4 regions of the Anaerobacillus sp. 63XJN7_5_ISO-PGPR-S23-430 genome follow, and region 4 is predicted to be linked to each of the others. Evidence: a T-box and tRNA genes for the amino acid it is inferred to sense, from the RefSeq annotation. Region 4 holds a T-box; the other regions hold tRNA genes.

Region 1 (4,480 bases), 1.1 Mb from region 4:
AAAGATGAATCCAATAGTTGAATTCTGCATGAGCAATCTTTCGAGCGGTTCACATAAAGCAATGGAAAAACTAGAAAAAGATACAGATCTTGATGTGCTCGAATATTCTTGTCTTGGTCACTGCACACTTTGTAGCCAGGATATTTACTGTCTCGTTAACGGCGAGCGCGTTACTGCCGAAACTCCCGATGAGCTAGTTGATAACGTCTACCAGTTCATCGAAGAAAATCCGATGTTTTAACCGAATTTGGACATACTAATAAGTGAATCCAATTAGAGGAGGAGCTTACATGAAAAATCGAAACGCGTATGATCCGAAAGCCGGTGTGCAAGGTGAAAAAGAAGGCGAAGACGCTCTTCTTATGAATAAAAAAAGAGGCCCGCAAAATGCGCGCCCTAAAAAAAAGTAAAAGCCGCTTTATGCGGCTTTTTATTATGCTATGCGAAACCGAAAAGTAAACCAGAAGTCTTCATTGAGTGAGGTGCCGGTAGCAATAATATGCTGCTCTCCTTCATCATCAAGCGTAATCCAGCTATGATGCTCATCTTTATAAACTGGATAGAAATGACCTTCCTTAAATAATTTACGATTCAATACACTTTCTGAGCCGGTTAAAGGCTCTTCTTCGAAAACATCTCTAATACATTGTACAAGTTCCATCTATGTTGTGATCCTCCCTTAATCTCCAACCAAAAACACCCCGCGCACCTCTCTTACGAGAGCCACTTAGGCGGAGTGTTTTTATCCCAATAAATCTTACCTACTTCATAATGTTCTTCAAAATCATCATTCGCTGCATGGTAATGAAAATTAAACCAATAGCCATCTTGTGGGGGATGATCTCTTCTCACATGAAAACGCAATAAGTCTTCCCCACTCTGTTCATTATATACATGAAGAATACGTTCTCCGTATCCACCAGAAGGGTTGTCCGTCAAACGAAGTGACCTTAATGTATCCTCATCCAGATTTTCCACTGAGGTAGCGATCGCTTCTGTCATTTTAGGTACAATTGCATCTCGATACTCGTTACCGACTCGAGTTGATATCGTTTCACCGAATTTTGTTAGCCCGAGTTGCTCGGATTGATTGCTTGCATAGCTTACAAAATGCGTCAGGAGTTCAGAAGAAGAAGCGTCCTGAGCTATGATGGGCCAATCATACTGATCAACAAGAGGCTCTATCGCCTTATCAGGCTCGTCTCTCGGCTCAATAAGAAGATGGTTTTCTTCTTGATAATTTTCTGATGACTCTGTTTTGTCATCTGCTAGATATCCAGTAGGAACCACAGTTCCAAGCGTAATAACAGCAACAAATGCTACAAATAACTTTCTCATCCAAAGAGGGAATTTCATTATGTGCACCTGACTTTCGAAGATCAATAGTTAGTATTATTCTCGCATGATCTTCTCAAAAAAGCCAGAAGTTTAGACGATTTTTCATTAATTTTCATTTGGCTATGGTAACGAAGCTTTTCATTCAAAAAGGCTCTTTTTTAAAAGATTGTTGCTTTCGAAACAATTCTTGAATTAAACACTAAACTTCGCTGATTGGAGCGGAAGGGTGCTAACCGCCTGCCCCGCGAAAAACGAGCATCCCTGAGCGAAAATTCACCCACTATAGCAACAATGTCTACGAAAGAGCCTTTAAAAAAGAGCGCTTCATGTAAGCGCTCCATCTATTAACAAGTAAACATATCAATTCTTCTCAGACTTATGCCTGTATACACCCATCTTCTACCGGTCCAGCGAAACCCTGAAACAGAAGTACGCCCTACATATACTGGCCAAAACCAAAATGAATTGCCGCCTCTCATCCAAATATAAGTAAACCGATACATACACCTTCTAATGGATCCTGGATCTACAGCAAATGTTCCAGCTTGTGCTGACTGTGGTCTAGGAGGCGGTGATGCTGGTGGGCTCGATGTTGGAGCTACCGGTTGCTGACGATAGGCATCTGTGTTGTCATAATGATAAGCAATATGCTCATGTTCTTCATAATACATTCGGTCCATCCCCTCTCTTATACAGTCACTGTATGCTGTATTCTGATAAGACGTACCGAATTGAAAACAACAAAAAAAGCACCTCTTTGAGTATGCTTGAGCCAATAAAGTTTATGAAAATTTAGTTGGTGACCCGTACGGGAATCGAACCCGTGATACCGCCGTGAAAGGGCGGTGTCTTAACCGCTTGACCAACGGGCCAACAAAATGGAGCGGGTGATGGGGATCGAACCCACGACATCAGCTTGGAAGGCTGAGGTTTTACCACTAAACTACACCCGCAAAGATGGAGGAGGAAGAGGGATTCGAACCCCCGCGGGCGACTAAGCCCCTGTCGGTTTTCAAGACCGATCCCTTCAGCCAGACTTGGGTATTCCTCCGAAAACATGAAAATATATATGGTGGAGCCTAGCGGGATCGAACCGCTGACCTCCTGCGTGCAAGGCAGGCGCTCTCCCAGCTGAGCTAAGGCCCCAATATGGTGCGCCCGAGAGAAGTCGAATCCCTAACCTTCTGATCCGTAGTCAGACGCTCTATCCAATTGAGCTACGGGCGCATATTCTATGGTGCGGGTGAAGGGACTTGAACCCCCACGTCGTAAGACACTAGATCCTAAGTCTAGCGCGTCTGCCAATTCCGCCACACCCGCATGTGTGGTGCCGGCCAGAGGACTTGAACCCCCAACCTACTGATTACAAGTCAGTTGCTCTACCAATTGAGCTAGGCCGGCATAATTTAATGAAAATCACCAAAAATAAATGGTGGAGGATGACGGGCTCGAACCGCCGACCCTCTGCTTGTAAGGCAGATGCTCTCCCAGCTGAGCTAATCCTCCGTTAAACAGCGACTTCATTATTATACAATATCATCTTTTGTCTCGTCAACACTTTTTTTATTGTGTTTTTTCAAGGACAAGACTTATCTTATCACCGACCCGAAAAAAACACAACCCTTTTTCACAAAAAAATTAATCCCCATAGTTAAGCACTCCATTTTTGACATAGAAAAAAGCAGGGAGCGCTCTCCCCTGCTTATACTGGCGTTTGAATAAGTGGTTTTTTCTTTTTATTTTGGCGGAGTATTGGTCTTTTTTTAGTCACCATTTCAGAATCATATTTTCGGTACTCTTTCATGTCGGTTGATTCCCGCAAAAGCTGATCTTCAACATAGTGACGCTTTCTTTTCAAAAAAACCCCTCCTCATAAGTAATAATTCTCAGTACCCTATTTTTCTGTTGTTAAACCCGAATCTTTTTTCACCATCGATCTATCGGCAAAAGTTACAGGTAACACATAATTTATTCACTTAGAGCGCAATTATGCTTCATCAAGATTAAATTGGTAGTAATTTTCCTGATCTTCTCCTGACCTCTCAACGAAAGTAACTTCTCCATTTTGTGAAACCATAATAACAGTTTGCGCCCTCGTTCCGTAATGATCTGACTTAATAAAAACAGGTGAAAGCATCCTTTCCCATTCAATCGGCACGCCTGTTTGTGGTAATAAATGATCAGGTGCAGGCTCAGCATGAGAAAGCATTTCAAAAAGACGATTCTGATCGAGGTTCTTTTCTGCACTTAAATAGTGTTTCAATTCTTCTTTAAGCTGCTCAACCTTTGGCCAGCTCGTATTCAGTAAGTGATTACTTACAGCGTGAACACCGTTCTCTAGTTTTGAAATTTGATCCTGCCGATTTGAATAATAATAAAGGCTCTTAAAATCTCCTATGATTAAATTAAATCCATTGTACTGATCTTTCTTTTGTCGAACCTTTTCTAGGTATGATAATGGGGATTGATGATCACGTAAGTAATCGGCCGTTAGATCACCCCTTGATAAACTTTTAGGCTGCTCATTCGCTTCTCGATAATTCGTAAGGGCTGCAATTCTTCCGTTTGTTGTAACCCCTAGCCATGTTCCCATAGCCTTTAAATCACGCCCCGCAAGTAGTTCTGGTACATCTTCCCAATAGTTCGCAGGTTTTGTTGGACGCTCGTAGAATTCATCTCGGTTGGCTACGAGTATAAATGGGTATGTAGGATGAACATTTTGAGCTACAGCAATTAGGCACATCTTAACGCGCCTCCTCTCTCGTTTCACTGTAAGAAAAAACGCAGCGTTAGCCGCTGCGTTACGATTGGATCATACGAACTTCTTCTTCACATGCAGAAGAACAATAATGGTTATACTCCTCTTTGCAAGAATCACAGACGATGTGAAGCTTGTCACACTGTACATTAGCACAATTGATATAAGTATCTGCTGGCTCCTCACAATGATAGCATTTCCCTACAACTGTATCTTCATCGGTACGGTTTACATTAACAGCAAGACGATCATCAAATACAAAGCACTTGCCATCAAAATATTTCCCTTGTACCTCCGGGTCTTTACCATACGTTACAATTCCTCCATGAAGCTGTGAAACGTCGGAAAAACCTTTTTTCATTAAGTAACCAGAAAATTTCTCAC
Region 2 (4,480 bases), 1.3 Mb from region 4:
TGGGGCTGAAGTAGGTCCCAAGGGTTGGGCTGTTCGCCCATTAAAGCGGTACGCGAGCTGGGTTCAGAACGTCGTGAGACAGTTCGGTCCCTATCCGTCGCGGGCGCAGGAAATTTGAGAGGAGCTGTCCTTAGTACGAGAGGACCGGGATGGACACACCGCTGGTGTACCAGTTGTTCCGCCAGGAGCATAGCTGGGTAGCTACGTGTGGAAGGGATAAGTGCTGAAAGCATCTAAGCATGAAGCCCCCCTCGAGATGAGATTTCCCACAGCATGAAGCTGGTAAGATCCCTTAGAGATGATGAGGTAGATAGGTTCGGGGTGGAAGCGTGGCAACACGTGGAGCTGACGAATACTAATCGATCGAGGGCTTAACCTAAACGAAAAGCGAAGTAAGCCGTTTAAATCCGACAAGCGTTGGAGGCTTTTGAGTCAGACGCGCTTTATGCGTCAGAATCAAAAGGTGAAACGATCGAGGATTTGGCTTACGTAGCTGGACATATTGGAAAGTTGTGCGTGCTATCTAGTTTTCAGGGAACACCTGAAATAAGGAAGTTCGATTAAGTGCCACCACGTCCTGTGGTGAACACCGAACGGCTAACATCCTGTTAGTCTAGTGATGATGGCGAAGAGGTCACACCCGTTCCCATGCCGAACACGGAAGTTAAGCTCTTCAGCGCCGATGGTAGTTGGGGGATCTCCCCCTGCAAGAGTAGGACGTCGCTAGGCTTATATAGTGGAGGATTAGCTCAGCTGGGAGAGCATCTGCCTTACAAGCAGAGGGTCGGCGGTTCGAGCCCGTCATCCTCCACCATATTTTTCTTATAACCCGAAAGGGTACATATATCGCCGGTCTAGCTCAATTGGTAGAGCAACTGACTTGTAATCAGTAGGTTGGGGGTTCAAGTCCTCTGGCCGGCACCAGCTTTTCTTATCGAAAAGAGCCATTAGCTCAGTTGGTAGAGCATCTGACTTTTAATCAGAGGGTCGAAGGTTCGAGTCCTTCATGGCTCACCATGCATTTGCGGGTGTGGCGGAATTGGCAGACGCGCTAGACTTAGGATCTAGTGTCTTACGACGTGGGGGTTCAAGTCCCTTCACCCGCACCAATTGCGCGGAAGTAGTTCAGTGGTAGAACATCACCTTGCCAAGGTGGGGGTCGCGGGTTCGAATCCCGTCTTCCGCTCCATTAACTAAATTAGATTTTGCGCCCGTAGCTCAATTGGATAGAGCGTCTGACTACGGATCAGAAGGTTAGGGATTCGACTTCTCTCGGGCGCACCATTATTTTGTTGGTTTTCTTCTTTTTACGGGAAGTAGCTCAGCTTGGTAGAGCACTTGGTTTGGGACCAAGGGGTCGCAGGTTCAAATCCTGTCTTCCCGACCATTCATACCAACGGGGCCTTAGCTCAGCTGGGAGAGCGCCTGCCTTGCACGCAGGAGGTCAGCGGTTCGATCCCGCTAGGCTCCACCAATTATTTTTTAAAAAAGTTGTTGACACTGACAAATGAATCATGATATGATGGTTTAGTCGCTGAAAACGACGTTGAAAGAAAAATTGATCTTTGAAAACTGAACGAAACGCCATGTAAGTAATTGTTTCTACGGAAACAAAACATTGTTTTAAAGCTAGATTAAGCTTTCTATCGGAGAGTTTGATCCTGGCTCAGGACGAACGCTGGCGGCGTGCCTAATACATGCAAGTCGAGCGAAGAGATGGGAGCTTGCTCCCTGATCTTAGCGGCGGACGGGTGAGTAACACGTGGGCAACCTGCCCTGCAGACTGGGATAACTCCGGGAAACCGGAGCTAATACCGGGTAATACATCGCACCGCATGGTGCAATGTTGAAAGTTGGCTTTCGAGCTAACACTGCAGGATGGGCCCGCGGCGCATTAGCTAGTTGGTAAGGTAATGGCTTACCAAGGCGACGATGCGTAGCCGACCTGAGAGGGTGATCGGCCACACTGGGACTGAGACACGGCCCAGACTCCTACGGGAGGCAGCAGTAGGGAATCTTCCGCAATGGACGAAAGTCTGACGGAGCAACGCCGCGTGAGTGACGAAGGCCTTCGGGTCGTAAAGCTCTGTTGTTAGGGAAGAACAAGTACCGTTCGAATAGGGCGGTACCTTGACGGTACCTAACCAGAAAGCCACGGCTAACTACGTGCCAGCAGCCGCGGTAATACGTAGGTGGCAAGCGTTGTCCGGAATTATTGGGCGTAAAGCGCGCGCAGGCGGTCTTTTAAGTCTGATGTGAAAGCCCACGGCTCAACCGTGGAGGGTCATTGGAAACTGGAGGACTTGAGTGCAGAAGAGGAGAGTGGAATTCCACGTGTAGCGGTGAAATGCGTAGATATGTGGAGGAACACCAGTGGCGAAGGCGGCTCTCTGGTCTGTAACTGACGCTGAGGCGCGAAAGCGTGGGGAGCAAACAGGATTAGATACCCTGGTAGTCCACGCCGTAAACGATGAGTGCTAGGTGTTGGGGGGTTCCACCCTCAGTGCTGAAGTTAACACATTAAGCACTCCGCCTGGGGAGTACGACCGCAAGGTTGAAACTCAAAGGAATTGACGGGGGCCCGCACAAGCAGTGGAGCATGTGGTTTAATTCGAAGCAACGCGAAGAACCTTACCAGGTCTTGACATCCTCTGACAATCCTGGAGACAGGACGTTCCCCTTCGGGGGACAGAGTGACAGGTGGTGCATGGTTGTCGTCAGCTCGTGTCGTGAGATGTTGGGTTAAGTCCCGCAACGAGCGCAACCCTTGATCTTAGTTGCCAGCATTCAGTTGGGCACTCTAAGGTGACTGCCGGTGACAAACCGGAGGAAGGTGGGGATGACGTCAAATCATCATGCCCCTTATGACCTGGGCTACACACGTGCTACAATGGACGGTACAAAGGGCAGCAACACCGCGAGGTGAAGCGAATCCCATAAAGCCGTTCTCAGTTCGGATTGCAGGCTGCAACTCGCCTGCATGAAGCCGGAATTGCTAGTAATCGCGGATCAGCATGCCGCGGTGAATACGTTCCCGGGCCTTGTACACACCGCCCGTCACACCACGAGAGTTTGTAACACCCGAAGTCGGTGGGGTAACCTTTATGGAGCCAGCCGCCGAAGGTGGGACAAATGATTGGGGTGAAGTCGTAACAAGGTAGCCGTATCGGAAGGTGCGGCTGGATCACCTCCTTTCTATGGAGAATTACGAAGGTAACTTACGTTACCAACCTTACATGAGCGTTTCGTTTAGTTTTGAAAGAATGATTTATTCTTTCAAACCAGGTGAAGTGATGAAGCTTAGGCAGATTCAAGTAGTAGCCTTGTTCCTTGAAAACTAGATAGCACAAACAACGACATCCAATAATTATTTTTTATGCAATAACTTAGTAATAACTGATGCGTTATGGCAGTAATGCCTAACAAATCGAAGGTTAAGCTACTAAGGGCGCACGGTGGATGCCTTGGCACTAGAAGCCTAAGAAGGACGGGACGAACACCGATATGCTTCGGGGAGCTGTAAGTACGCTTTGATCCGGAGATTTCCGAATGGGGGAACCCACCATCTTTAATAGGATGGTATCCATTTCTGAATACATAGGGAATGGAAGGCAGACCCGGGGAACTGAAACATCTCATTACCCGGAGGAAGAGAAAGCAAACGCGATTTCCTGAGTAGCGGCGAGCGAAACGGAATCAGCCCAAACCAGAGGGCTTGCCCTCTGGGGTTGTAGGACGTCTCTTTGGAGTTACAAAGGCACGGATAGACGAAGCGACCTGGAAAGGTCCATCAGAGAAGGTAACAATCCTGTAGTCAAAATCCGATGCCCTCCGAGACGGATCCTGAGTACGGCGGGACACGTGAAACCCCGTCGGAATCCGGGAGGACCATCTCCCAAGGCTAAATACTCTCTAGTGACCGATAGTGAACCAGTACCGTGAGGGAAAGGTGAAAAGCACCCCGGAAGGGGAGTGAAAAAGAACCTGAAACCGTGTGCCTACAACTAGTTGGAGCCCGTTAATGGGTGACAGCGTGCCTTTTGTAGAATGAACCGGCGAGTTACGATCCCGTGCAAGGTTAAGCTGAGAAGGCGGAGCCGCAGCGAAAGCGAGTCTGAATAGGGCGAAATAGTACGTGGTCGTAGACCCGAAACCAGGTGATCTACCCATGTCCAGGGTGAAGTTCAGGTAACACTGAATGGAGGCCCGAACCCACGCATGTTGAAAAATGCGGGGATGAGGTGTGGGTAGCGGTGAAATGCCAATCGAACCTGGAGATAGCTGGTTCTCTCCGAAATAGCTTTAGGGCTAGCCTCGCGGCAAGAATCTTGGAGGTAGAGCACTGATTGGACTAGGGGTCCTTACCGGATTACCGAATCCAGTCAAACTCCGAATGCCAACGATTTATCCGCGGGAGTCAGACTGCGAGTGATAAGATCCGTAGTCGAGAGGGAAACAGCCCAGACCACCAGCTAAGGTC
Region 3 (4,480 bases), 710 kb from region 4:
AGCTCCTGAAAGAAGCACTGTAAAAGCTGTTACTGTGCAGAGAACGATTGTATCGATAAAAACGCTGAAAATGCCCCATAATCCCTGTCTACATGGATGAGGCGTATGTGCTGCAGAATGGGCAATAGACGCCGTACCCATACCAGCTTCGTTTGAATAAAGCCCTCTAGCAAGGCCCCATCTAACAGCTGCAGCAAAACCAGCTCCAGCAAAACCTCCAGCTGCTGAGATCGGTTGAAAAGCATGTACGAAAATAAGGTTCATAACAGCTGGAAACTCTTCTATATTAATCACCATAACGCCGATAGCGCCTGCAATATATGTAAGTACCATGAATGGAACAATCTTCTCAGCTACAGAACCAATTCTACGTATTCCACCGAATACAACAATTGATATAAGGATAATTAATAAGACACCTGTTACCCAAGTCGGTAATCCAAAAGAACTTTCTGAGAGTGTTGAAATGGAGTTGGTTTGGACCATGACACTTGGAATGATTTCAATCATCAGTCCAAAAGCGAATAGAGATGAAGCGAACTTCCATCCCAAGCCTTTTTTTATGTAATACATTGGGCCACCAACATACACGCCATTTTTGTCTTCCTCTCGGTATTTGATCCCAAGAACAATTTCCGAGAATTTTGTAGACATTCCAATTATAGCGACAATCCACATCCAGAAAATAGCGCCAGGTCCTCCAAAAGCGATTGCCACAGGAACCCCAACAATGTTTGTAGCACCTGCAGTAGATGCAAGAGCGGAGGCAAAGGCCTGAAATGGTGATATTGTGCCATCTCCTTTTTCTTTTTTGAAAATTTTACCAATGGTATGTTTTAAAGCGTGGGGAAAAAAGATTATTTGAAAGAAGCCGAGGCGGATTGTTAAAAATAATCCACCGCCTAAGAGTAAAATCATCATAGGATAACCCCAGATGAACGCGGAAAATTCGGTTATTGCATTAAGAATATAGTCCATATCAATCTCTCCCTATAGGTAATACTCATTTAATTATCCATATAAAGGGAGGCTGAAACTCTATTTACAAAATTATGAAAAAATGAGCATAAAGACACAGAGCCGGTTTTCACCGGCTCTGGATTAATGGACCTGGGGAGGCTGATTATTCTGTTGTTGCTGCGGAGCTGTTAGTTGGTTTTTAACTTGTTGAATTTCATTGGTTTGGGCTTTGGCAGCTGGCTGATAATACCCTTTTTGTTTAGCGTATTGATAAAGGTTATATTGTCGCTGCTCATCAGTATTTCTAATTTGTTGAAGAGCCTGACGAAGTTGTTGATTGTCAGCTTGAGAAATGACGCTCCCGTAATTACTTAAGCTGCTGTTCAATACGGATAAATAATCATTTACCATGTCTTTCTCATTCATAAAATCCCTCCTTAATTTAAGAAGCTGATTAATTGTTGTTGTGTGTTACGTGCGTCTTGTGCATCCTTTTGAAGCATTTGCTTAAGCTGCGGACAAGTACAAGATTGGGCATAGGAATCAAGTTTGTTTGCGAGTGTTTCATGTCCGCCGATCATGTGACGCAGGTTTTGAAGTTCAAGTTCGTTCAGCTGAGTCATCCTGTTTCCCTCCTTCATTTCACATAGTATGAATGGAGAAAAACCAAATTATACTCACTTAAGCGATAACATTTCGCTCGTTAGAAAACTGCTGATACGTTTTTTCAATCATAATACTCTTTAGAATTTGGACAACATGATAAACATCTTCAAATGATGAATAGAGAGCAATTGGTGCAAGGCGAATGACGTTTGGTGAGCGGAAATCTGGAATGACGCCTTTTTGTTTTAGCGCTTTGCAAATTCGAGCAGCTTCATCGTGCTCGAGACAAATATGCCCACCCCGTCGATCATCTTCTGATGGATTAGTGATTGTAAAACCATCTTCAGCAAGATTTTCTTTAATAAGACACATTAAATAGTTGGTAAGAGACAATGATTTTTCTCGAATCGCATCTATGCCAGCTTCGTTCATCAATTCCAAAGCTCCTATTAAAGGAGCCATACTAAAAATGTGGGGTGTGCCTATTTGAAATGCGCCAGCGGTTTCAGCATGAGTAAGCGTATGGCTCATATCGAATTGCACTTCTTTCTTGGAACTGAACCATCCAGCAAGACCGGGTCGTCTGCCAAGGTGGTTTTCGTGCACAAAAAGTCCACCAACACCACCAGGGCCACTATTTAAGTACTTGTATGTACACCAAACCGCGAAGTCAACGTTCCAGTCGTGAAGTTTATGTGGAATGGCTCCGATTGAATGAGCTAAGTCAAAGCCAATGATTACTCCTTTAGAATGGGCTGCTTTTGTGATTTTTTCTATATTTAGTAATTGTCCGCTCCGGTAAAGTACGGAAGGGAGGAGAATAAGGGCTATAGTCTCATCGATGGCCTCAATGATATCTTCTTCCAGGATTGTTCTTCCGTCACGGCTCGGAACTTGTACTAGATTAGTTTTAGGGGATAACCCATGGAGTTCAAGCTGACTTTGAATAGCATAAATGTCAGATGGAAATGTTAAAGAATCGGCTAGTATTTTTGTTTTGTTTCCTGAAGGTTTAAAAAAAGTAGCGAGCATCTGATGAAGGTTAGTTGTAATTGAACCGGTAGTAATTGTTTCAGAAGCATGTGAACCGATTAGCGTTGATGTCATCTCACCGATGTTTTCTGCCATATAAAACCAGGGCTGCTTTCCATCAGACCAGCCATCAATTCCATGTTGCTTCCAGTCATCAAGAGATCGAAGAAGGGATGCTTCCGCATTCTTTGATAGAAGACCAAGTGAATTACCATCCAAATATAGCGTATTTGGATTTAAGTAAAACTTATCACGTAAATGGGCTAAAGGGTCTTTCTTGTCGAATTCTTTTGCGCCTGTAATGGACTGTGATAAACTCATATGTAACAGCTCCTTTTCTACAACTTATCGTATGAGAGGGAGAAGAGCATGTCAACGCTTTCACTCTTTGCAAAAGAAACTTTCTACATTTTTTTAGAATAATGATTGACATTTTAAATGATTCAATGGTATATTATTAAACGTCGCTGATGCACAGCACATGCGGGTGTGGCGGAATTGGCAGACGCGCTAGACTTAGGATCTAGTGTCTTACGACGTGGGGGTTCAAGTCCCTTCACCCGCACCATATATTTTTTGCGCCCGTAGCTCAATTGGATAGAGCGTCTGACTACGGATCAGAAGGTTAGGGATTCGACTTCTCTCGGGCGCACCATACATAATTTAAGTGGCGGTGTAGCTCAGCTGGCTAGAGCGTACGGTTCATACCCGTGAGGTCGGGGGTTCGATCCCCTCCGCCGCTACCATATTACAATTTCATCATGGAGGGGTAGCGAAGTGGCTAAACGCGGCGGACTGTAAATCCGCTCCCTCAGGGTTCGGCGGTTCGAATCCGTCCCCCTCCACCATGATTGGGCTATAGCCAAGCGGTAAGGCAACGGATTTTGATTCCGTCATGCGTTGGTTCGAATCCAGCTAGCCCAGCCATTTTTGCGGGTGTAGTTTAGTGGTAAAACCTCAGCCTTCCAAGCTGATGTCGTGGGTTCGATCCCCATCACCCGCTCCATTACATATTGTAGAAGAGTTTTAAAAGCTACTTCACAACCTGATTTTAATCATGGTATACTTTTGTTGAGATGGAATACCATTCATATCGTGCGCCTTTAGCTCAGTAGGATAGAGCAACAGCCTTCTAAGCTGTGGGTCAGAGGTTCGAATCCTCTAAGGCGCATACCCAAAACTCCTTGAATAAGATTACTTATTCAAGGAGTTTTTTTATTTTATTAACGGCACATGTGTGTTTGCACATAGGCTTCATTTCCAATAAACTAGTAATTAATAAATCACTTGGGAAATGGTGACGAAATGAAGCGATATAAAGGAAGAATTATATCTGTTGTAACGTTTTTTATGGCGATTCTATTATGGGATTATTGGCTTTATTCTGTGAATGAAATTAAAATCAATTGGTTAATGGACATATTCTTTACGATCTCAGTTATGGTGATTGTTTGGTGGTTCTCTTCTTATTATGATCGCTCTGTCATACTTCTGTCCAAATTAAAAGATAGTGAGGAAAAATATCGTAAACTATCAGAAAACTATAATAGTGTCATAAACAGCTTAAACGAAGTTGTTTTTCAAACTGGAATAGATGGTAGTTGGATCTGGTTGAATGAAGCGTGGGGTGAGTTAACTGGATACGACGTTCAGGAATCAATAGGCACATACAGCTTATCTTATATACATCCAGATGATCGGCTGAATATACATAAAGAATTATCTCGATTCCAAGATGGCGCAGAAAAATCTAACGTATTTGAATTCAGGGTTCAGAAAAAAGGCGGGGGGTTCGTCTGGTGTGAGGTCTTTATTAAATATGAATATAGCTCTAAAGGAAGATTTGAAGGAATGACAGGAACGATTAAGGATAAAACCTTTA
Region 4 (4,480 bases):
TTCATCATGAATTAGAATATTGGAGGAAGCGGGCTGAAGAAATCCCTAATCCTGAATTGAGAAAGCAGGCGTTAGATAGCATTGATTCAAAAACGTTTCACTGTGAAGGTGGAGGGATTTATGGATTGCTTGCCGGGAAAGAAATTGATCGTTCTATTTCATTTATCGCAGCTTACCAGACGATAAGTGACTATCTGGATAACTTGTGTGATCGAAGTACTTCGCTTGATCCAGAAGACTTTAGTGCATTACATGAGGCAATGGCGGAGGCTCTTTCCCCTGAAGTTGAAGCTTCAAATAACTATTATCGGTATCGTGAAGAAAAAGATGATGGAGGCTATCTATTAGAACTGGTTCAAACGTGTCAAAAAGTCATTCGTGAATTGCCGAATCAAAGGGAAGTGCAGCCTGCCTTACTTGAACTCTGCCATTACTATTGTGATCTCCAGGTACATAAGCATGTTACAGAGGAAGACCGTGTTCCAAGGTTGAAAAGCTGGTTTGACCAGCATAAGCAACAGCTTCCAGAAATGACATGGAATGAATTCTCAGCGTGTGCTGGATCAACCTTAGGGATTTTCTGTCTTGTATCTTACTCATTAGGAGACATGATCCCTAAGGGCGGTACAGCTATGATTAAGGAAGGTTATTTCCCCTGGGTTCAGGGTCTTCACATAATGCTGGATTACTTTATAGATCAGGAAGAAGATCGAGCAGGTGGCGATTTGAATTTTTGTTTTTATTATAAAGACAATGATGAGCTCGCTCAGCGTGTTGCTCACTTCATTAAAGAAGCGGATAAAAGCGTTGAAAGTCTTCCACATTCTTCCTTTCATCGATTAATTAATCGCGGTTTACTTGGTATTTACCTTGCGGATCGTAAAGTAATGGAACAGAAAGACGTGCGCTCTCTTGCTCGTAAAATTATTCGAATTGGAGGAAGATCGAGCCTTTTCTTCTACTTTAATGGTTGGGTTTATAGAAGACTTCACAAAGCGTCTCAGTAAAAGCGTATAAAAAACGCTCTTTCGTGAGAAAAGAAGCCTATAGGATTTTGAAAGGGGCTCTTAAAATGAAAAAGCGTTACTATGTGGCTGTAAGTTCGGGCGAGATACTCGAAGATCAAGGGGCATCGAGCTATAATTTTGAAATCGATGCGGATGAGGAAGATATCTTCAAGCTCAGTGAGCTATTTGATCTGACAGATAAGGATAGTCGCCTATCGTTATATCGTTCACATGTTCCAGCTATGAGTTATCATGAAGATAAGAACAATGATGATTATGATAATCATATGAAAGAGATCTATGGTCTTTTACACAAATTAGGGAATAAGAAAACAAGAGAACATATCGAAACGATGGGAATTCTATAGAGAATAGGGGCTGTGCAGATGCACAGCCTCTTATTTTTTGCTGATGGCAAGAATATAGGGTGGTTCATTGATTTGGTTAATAAATTGGTATTTTAGAACTTGATACTGTGACTGATCGAGATCTGAAGCGAAATCTGACACCTTTTCACTTTCAATTTTACCTTCTGGATGTCCTGGGTAGACGACTAGAATAAGGAGCCCTTCTGAACGAAGCAAATGTAGGATGTCTGTTACTGCTTGGATCGTTTCTTCAGGTTTCGTCACAATAGTTTTATCTCCACCTGGGAGGTAGCCAAGGTTAAAGATTGCGGCAGAAACGTTTCCTACATCTTTCGTCTCAATTTTGCTATTGATTGAAGCGTGACTCTCGTGGAATAATGCCACCTGGGCAGATTGCTTAGCTTCTGTCAGCCTTTTTTCTGTAGCTTCAATCGCCTCAGGTTGGATATCAAAGCCATACACTTTTCCTGAATTCCCAACTGATTCAGCTAGGAAGAGAGTGTCATGTCCGTTTCCACAAGTGCCATCAATAGCAATGCCTCCTTCTTTTAATACTGAATTCAGTAGCGTTCTTGTAAAAGGTAATATTCGTTGCATGATCTGTAATCCTTTCTAACAATTAAAATTTTCTTAAATGAGTCTTCTGAAACTTATCCTATCAATTTATTAGGACGTCGAGGTTTAGAGTGGCTTCTTGTTTGCTTCTAACTAAGTATGACTTTACCATGATCGACCTTTTACTCCAACTAACATCTTTATGTGTTTGGGAATATCTGGCTCGTGGTACAGAGTACTATACAAAAAAATGAGGTGATCATATGGCAGAGCATGAAAAATCACATAAACAAGGCGAAACTAATAATCCCGAGCAATTACCAGATAAGGAAAAAATCAGCTCGACGAGGATGCTTCAGAAATGAATGTCGATGCGATTCCATTAGAAGATTTAAAAGAAGAACAAAAAGAAGAAAAAGATAAGCCACATTCCAAAGATGATTCGGCTAGTCAAAAAAAGCATCGTAAAGGATAACGTACCCAATCAGGGTGCGTTTCTTTTTTTGAGATATCCGCTTACTGTATTAATTGGAATTGTTCTTTTGGCACACATGCTAATTCATCGAATATAAGGACAGCGGATGTATAGATTACGAAAAAAACGTCTATTCTGATAATGTTCTTGACATTTCTCACAAGTATTCATACAATACAAATTATATACGTAACTAGTGAAACCAAAGATAATGATAAGGAATAGTAACAAAAATTCTATTACTAGAGAGTTAACGGCTGGTGGAAGTTAACATAGGAGATTTGTGAACTCACCTTTGAATCGGAAGCCTGAATAGAGTAAGGTTGCCCGTATGCCTGCGTTAAAGGCCTTAAGTGAGTGCTGTTTCTAGCACTAAGCCGGGTGGTACCGCGGGTGATTGTGAATATTAGATTCTCAACCTCTCGTCCCTGTTGATGAACAACGGGGACGGGAGGTTTTTTTATTTTTTTGCAAGGACTGGAAGGAGAGAGTGACAATGGCATTTGATCACAAAACAATTGAGAAGAAGTGGCAACACTTCTGGGAAACAAACAAGACTTTTAAGACAGAAAACGATGCTAATGGTGAAAAAATTTATATTCTTGATATGTTCCCATACCCCTCAGGGGCTGGGCTACATGTTGGGCACCCTGAAGGATATACAGCTACGGATATCCTTTCACGTATGAAGCGAATGCAGGGATATAATGTTCTTCACCCAATCGGATGGGACGCATTTGGACTTCCGGCAGAGCAATATGCTCTTGATACAGGAAATAATCCACGAGATTTTACTCAAAAGAACATTGACACATTCCGTCGTCAAATTAAAGAGTTAGGTTTTTCTTATGATTGGGATAGAGAAGTTAATACAACAGATCCACAATACTATAAATGGACACAGTGGATTTTCACAAAGCTTTACGAAAAAGGACTTGCGTACGTAGATGAAGTGGCTGTTAACTGGTGTCCAGCACTTGGAACGGTTCTTGCGAATGAAGAAGTGATCGACGGTAAAAGTGAACGTGGAGGCCACCCGGTAGTTCGTAAACCAATGAAGCAATGGGTTCTTAAAATTACAGAGTATGCCGATCGTCTACTTGAAGACCTTGAAGAGCTTGACTGGTCTGACAGCATTAAAGAAATGCAGCGTAACTGGATTGGGAAATCTGAGGGTGCTGAAGTAACATTCACGATTGACGGTCATGATGAATCGATCGATGTGTTTACGACGCGTCCTGATACACTTTTTGGAGCTACGTATATGGTCCTTGCACCTGAGCATCCTTTCGTTGACAAAATTTCTACTAGTGAACAAATCTCAAAAGTTGAAAGCTACCGATCAAAAGTACAAACAAAGAGTGACCTTGAGCGTACAGAGTTATCAAAAGAGAAGACTGGCGAGTTTACTGGCGCGTATGCCATTAATCCAATCAATAATGAGAAGCTTCCAATTTGGGTAGCAGATTACGTTCTAATGAGCTATGGAACAGGAGCTATTATGGCAGTTCCAGCTCACGATGAGCGCGATTATGAGTTCGCTACTACATTTAATCTTCCTATTAAAGAAGTCGTTGCTGGAGGAGATGTATCCAAGGAAGCTTATACAGAAGACGGAAAGCATGTGAACTCTGATTTCTTAAACGACCTTGAGAAAGTAGAAGCAATTACGAAAAGCATTGAATGGCTAGAGGAAAAAGGAAAGGGAACGAAAAAAACGACGTATCGTCTTCGCGACTGGTTATTTAGTCGTCAGCGTTATTGGGGCGAGCCAATTCCAATTATCCATTGGGAGGATGGCACAATGTCTGCTGTCCCGAAAGAAGAGCTTCCTGTCGTTCTTCCTGAAACAACGGAAATTAAACCGTCAGGAACTGGCGAATCTCCTTTAGCTAATATTGAGGATTGGTTGAACGTAGTTGATCCTAAAACGGGCATGAAGGGCCGACGTGAAACAAACACAATGCCGCAATGGGCTGGAAGCTGTTGGTATTACCTTCGCTACATTGATCCGGATAACGATGAAATGCTAGCTGACCCGAAAAAACTCGATGAGTGGTTGCCTGTTGATATGT

Evidence for each region. The T-box of region 4 lies ahead of leuS (leucine--tRNA ligase). A T-box ahead of a tRNA ligase gene usually reads a tRNA of that ligase, here a tRNA-Leu.
Region 1: it has a tRNA-Leu gene. The T-box ahead of leuS (leucine--tRNA ligase) is inferred to sense a tRNA for this amino acid. The anticodon was not compared.
Region 2: it has a tRNA-Leu gene. The T-box ahead of leuS (leucine--tRNA ligase) is inferred to sense a tRNA for this amino acid. The anticodon was not compared.
Region 3: it has a tRNA-Leu gene. The T-box ahead of leuS (leucine--tRNA ligase) is inferred to sense a tRNA for this amino acid. The anticodon was not compared.

The regions. Positions count from the first base shown of each region.
Region 1 is NZ_CM149686.1:2,011,409-2,015,888, reverse strand. Features, by position in the region: gene AC0VYJ_RS10890 (YuzB family protein) at 5-241, shown strand; gene AC0VYJ_RS10885 (hypothetical protein) at 434-661, opposite strand; gene AC0VYJ_RS10880 (YpjP family protein) at 715-1,356, opposite strand; gene AC0VYJ_RS10875 (transporter) at 1,683-2,009, opposite strand; tRNA gene AC0VYJ_RS10870 (tRNA-Glu) at 2,136-2,210, opposite strand; tRNA gene AC0VYJ_RS10865 (tRNA-Gly) at 2,218-2,291, opposite strand; tRNA gene AC0VYJ_RS10860 (tRNA-Ser) at 2,297-2,389, opposite strand; tRNA gene AC0VYJ_RS10855 (tRNA-Ala) at 2,409-2,484, opposite strand; tRNA gene AC0VYJ_RS10850 (tRNA-Arg) at 2,489-2,565, opposite strand; tRNA gene AC0VYJ_RS10845 (tRNA-Leu) at 2,574-2,658, opposite strand; tRNA gene AC0VYJ_RS10840 (tRNA-Thr) at 2,664-2,739, opposite strand; tRNA gene AC0VYJ_RS10835 (tRNA-Val) at 2,769-2,844, opposite strand; gene AC0VYJ_RS10830 (hypothetical protein) at 3,041-3,196, opposite strand; gene AC0VYJ_RS10825 (NRDE family protein) at 3,326-4,081, opposite strand; gene trhO (oxygen-dependent tRNA uridine(34) hydroxylase TrhO) at 4,140-4,480, opposite strand, start outside.
Region 2 is NZ_CM149686.1:101,828-106,307, forward strand. Features, by position in the region: rRNA gene AC0VYJ_RS00500 (23S ribosomal RNA) at 1-379, shown strand, start outside; rRNA gene rrf (5S ribosomal RNA) at 613-729, shown strand; tRNA gene AC0VYJ_RS00510 (tRNA-Val) at 739-814, shown strand; tRNA gene AC0VYJ_RS00515 (tRNA-Thr) at 849-924, shown strand; tRNA gene AC0VYJ_RS00520 (tRNA-Lys) at 942-1,017, shown strand; tRNA gene AC0VYJ_RS00525 (tRNA-Leu) at 1,025-1,109, shown strand; tRNA gene AC0VYJ_RS00530 (tRNA-Gly) at 1,115-1,189, shown strand; tRNA gene AC0VYJ_RS00535 (tRNA-Arg) at 1,208-1,284, shown strand; tRNA gene AC0VYJ_RS00540 (tRNA-Pro) at 1,311-1,387, shown strand; tRNA gene AC0VYJ_RS00545 (tRNA-Ala) at 1,399-1,474, shown strand; rRNA gene AC0VYJ_RS00550 (16S ribosomal RNA) at 1,644-3,195, shown strand; rRNA gene AC0VYJ_RS00555 (23S ribosomal RNA) at 3,433-4,480, shown strand, end outside.
Region 3 is NZ_CM149686.1:2,411,179-2,415,658, reverse strand. Features, by position in the region: gene AC0VYJ_RS12715 (alanine/glycine:cation symporter family protein) at 1-978, opposite strand, end outside; gene AC0VYJ_RS12710 (spore coat protein) at 1,102-1,386, opposite strand; gene AC0VYJ_RS12705 (hypothetical protein) at 1,398-1,583, opposite strand; gene kynU (kynureninase) at 1,642-2,919, opposite strand; tRNA gene AC0VYJ_RS12695 (tRNA-Leu) at 3,082-3,166, shown strand; tRNA gene AC0VYJ_RS12690 (tRNA-Arg) at 3,177-3,253, shown strand; tRNA gene AC0VYJ_RS12685 (tRNA-Met) at 3,268-3,344, shown strand; tRNA gene AC0VYJ_RS12680 (tRNA-Tyr) at 3,362-3,446, shown strand; tRNA gene AC0VYJ_RS12675 (tRNA-Gln) at 3,451-3,525, shown strand; tRNA gene AC0VYJ_RS12670 (tRNA-Gly) at 3,531-3,604, shown strand; tRNA gene AC0VYJ_RS12665 (tRNA-Arg) at 3,696-3,769, shown strand; gene AC0VYJ_RS12660 (ATP-binding protein) at 3,904-4,480, shown strand, end outside.
Region 4 is NZ_CM149686.1:3,121,457-3,125,936, reverse strand. Features, by position in the region: gene AC0VYJ_RS16430 (tetraprenyl-beta-curcumene synthase family protein) at 1-1,007, shown strand, start outside; gene AC0VYJ_RS16425 (hydrolase) at 1,073-1,375, shown strand; gene mnmM (tRNA 5-(aminomethyl)-2-thiouridylate-methyltransferase MnmM) at 1,406-1,972, opposite strand; T-box leader at 2,608-2,838, shown strand; gene leuS (leucine--tRNA ligase) at 2,902-4,480, shown strand, end outside.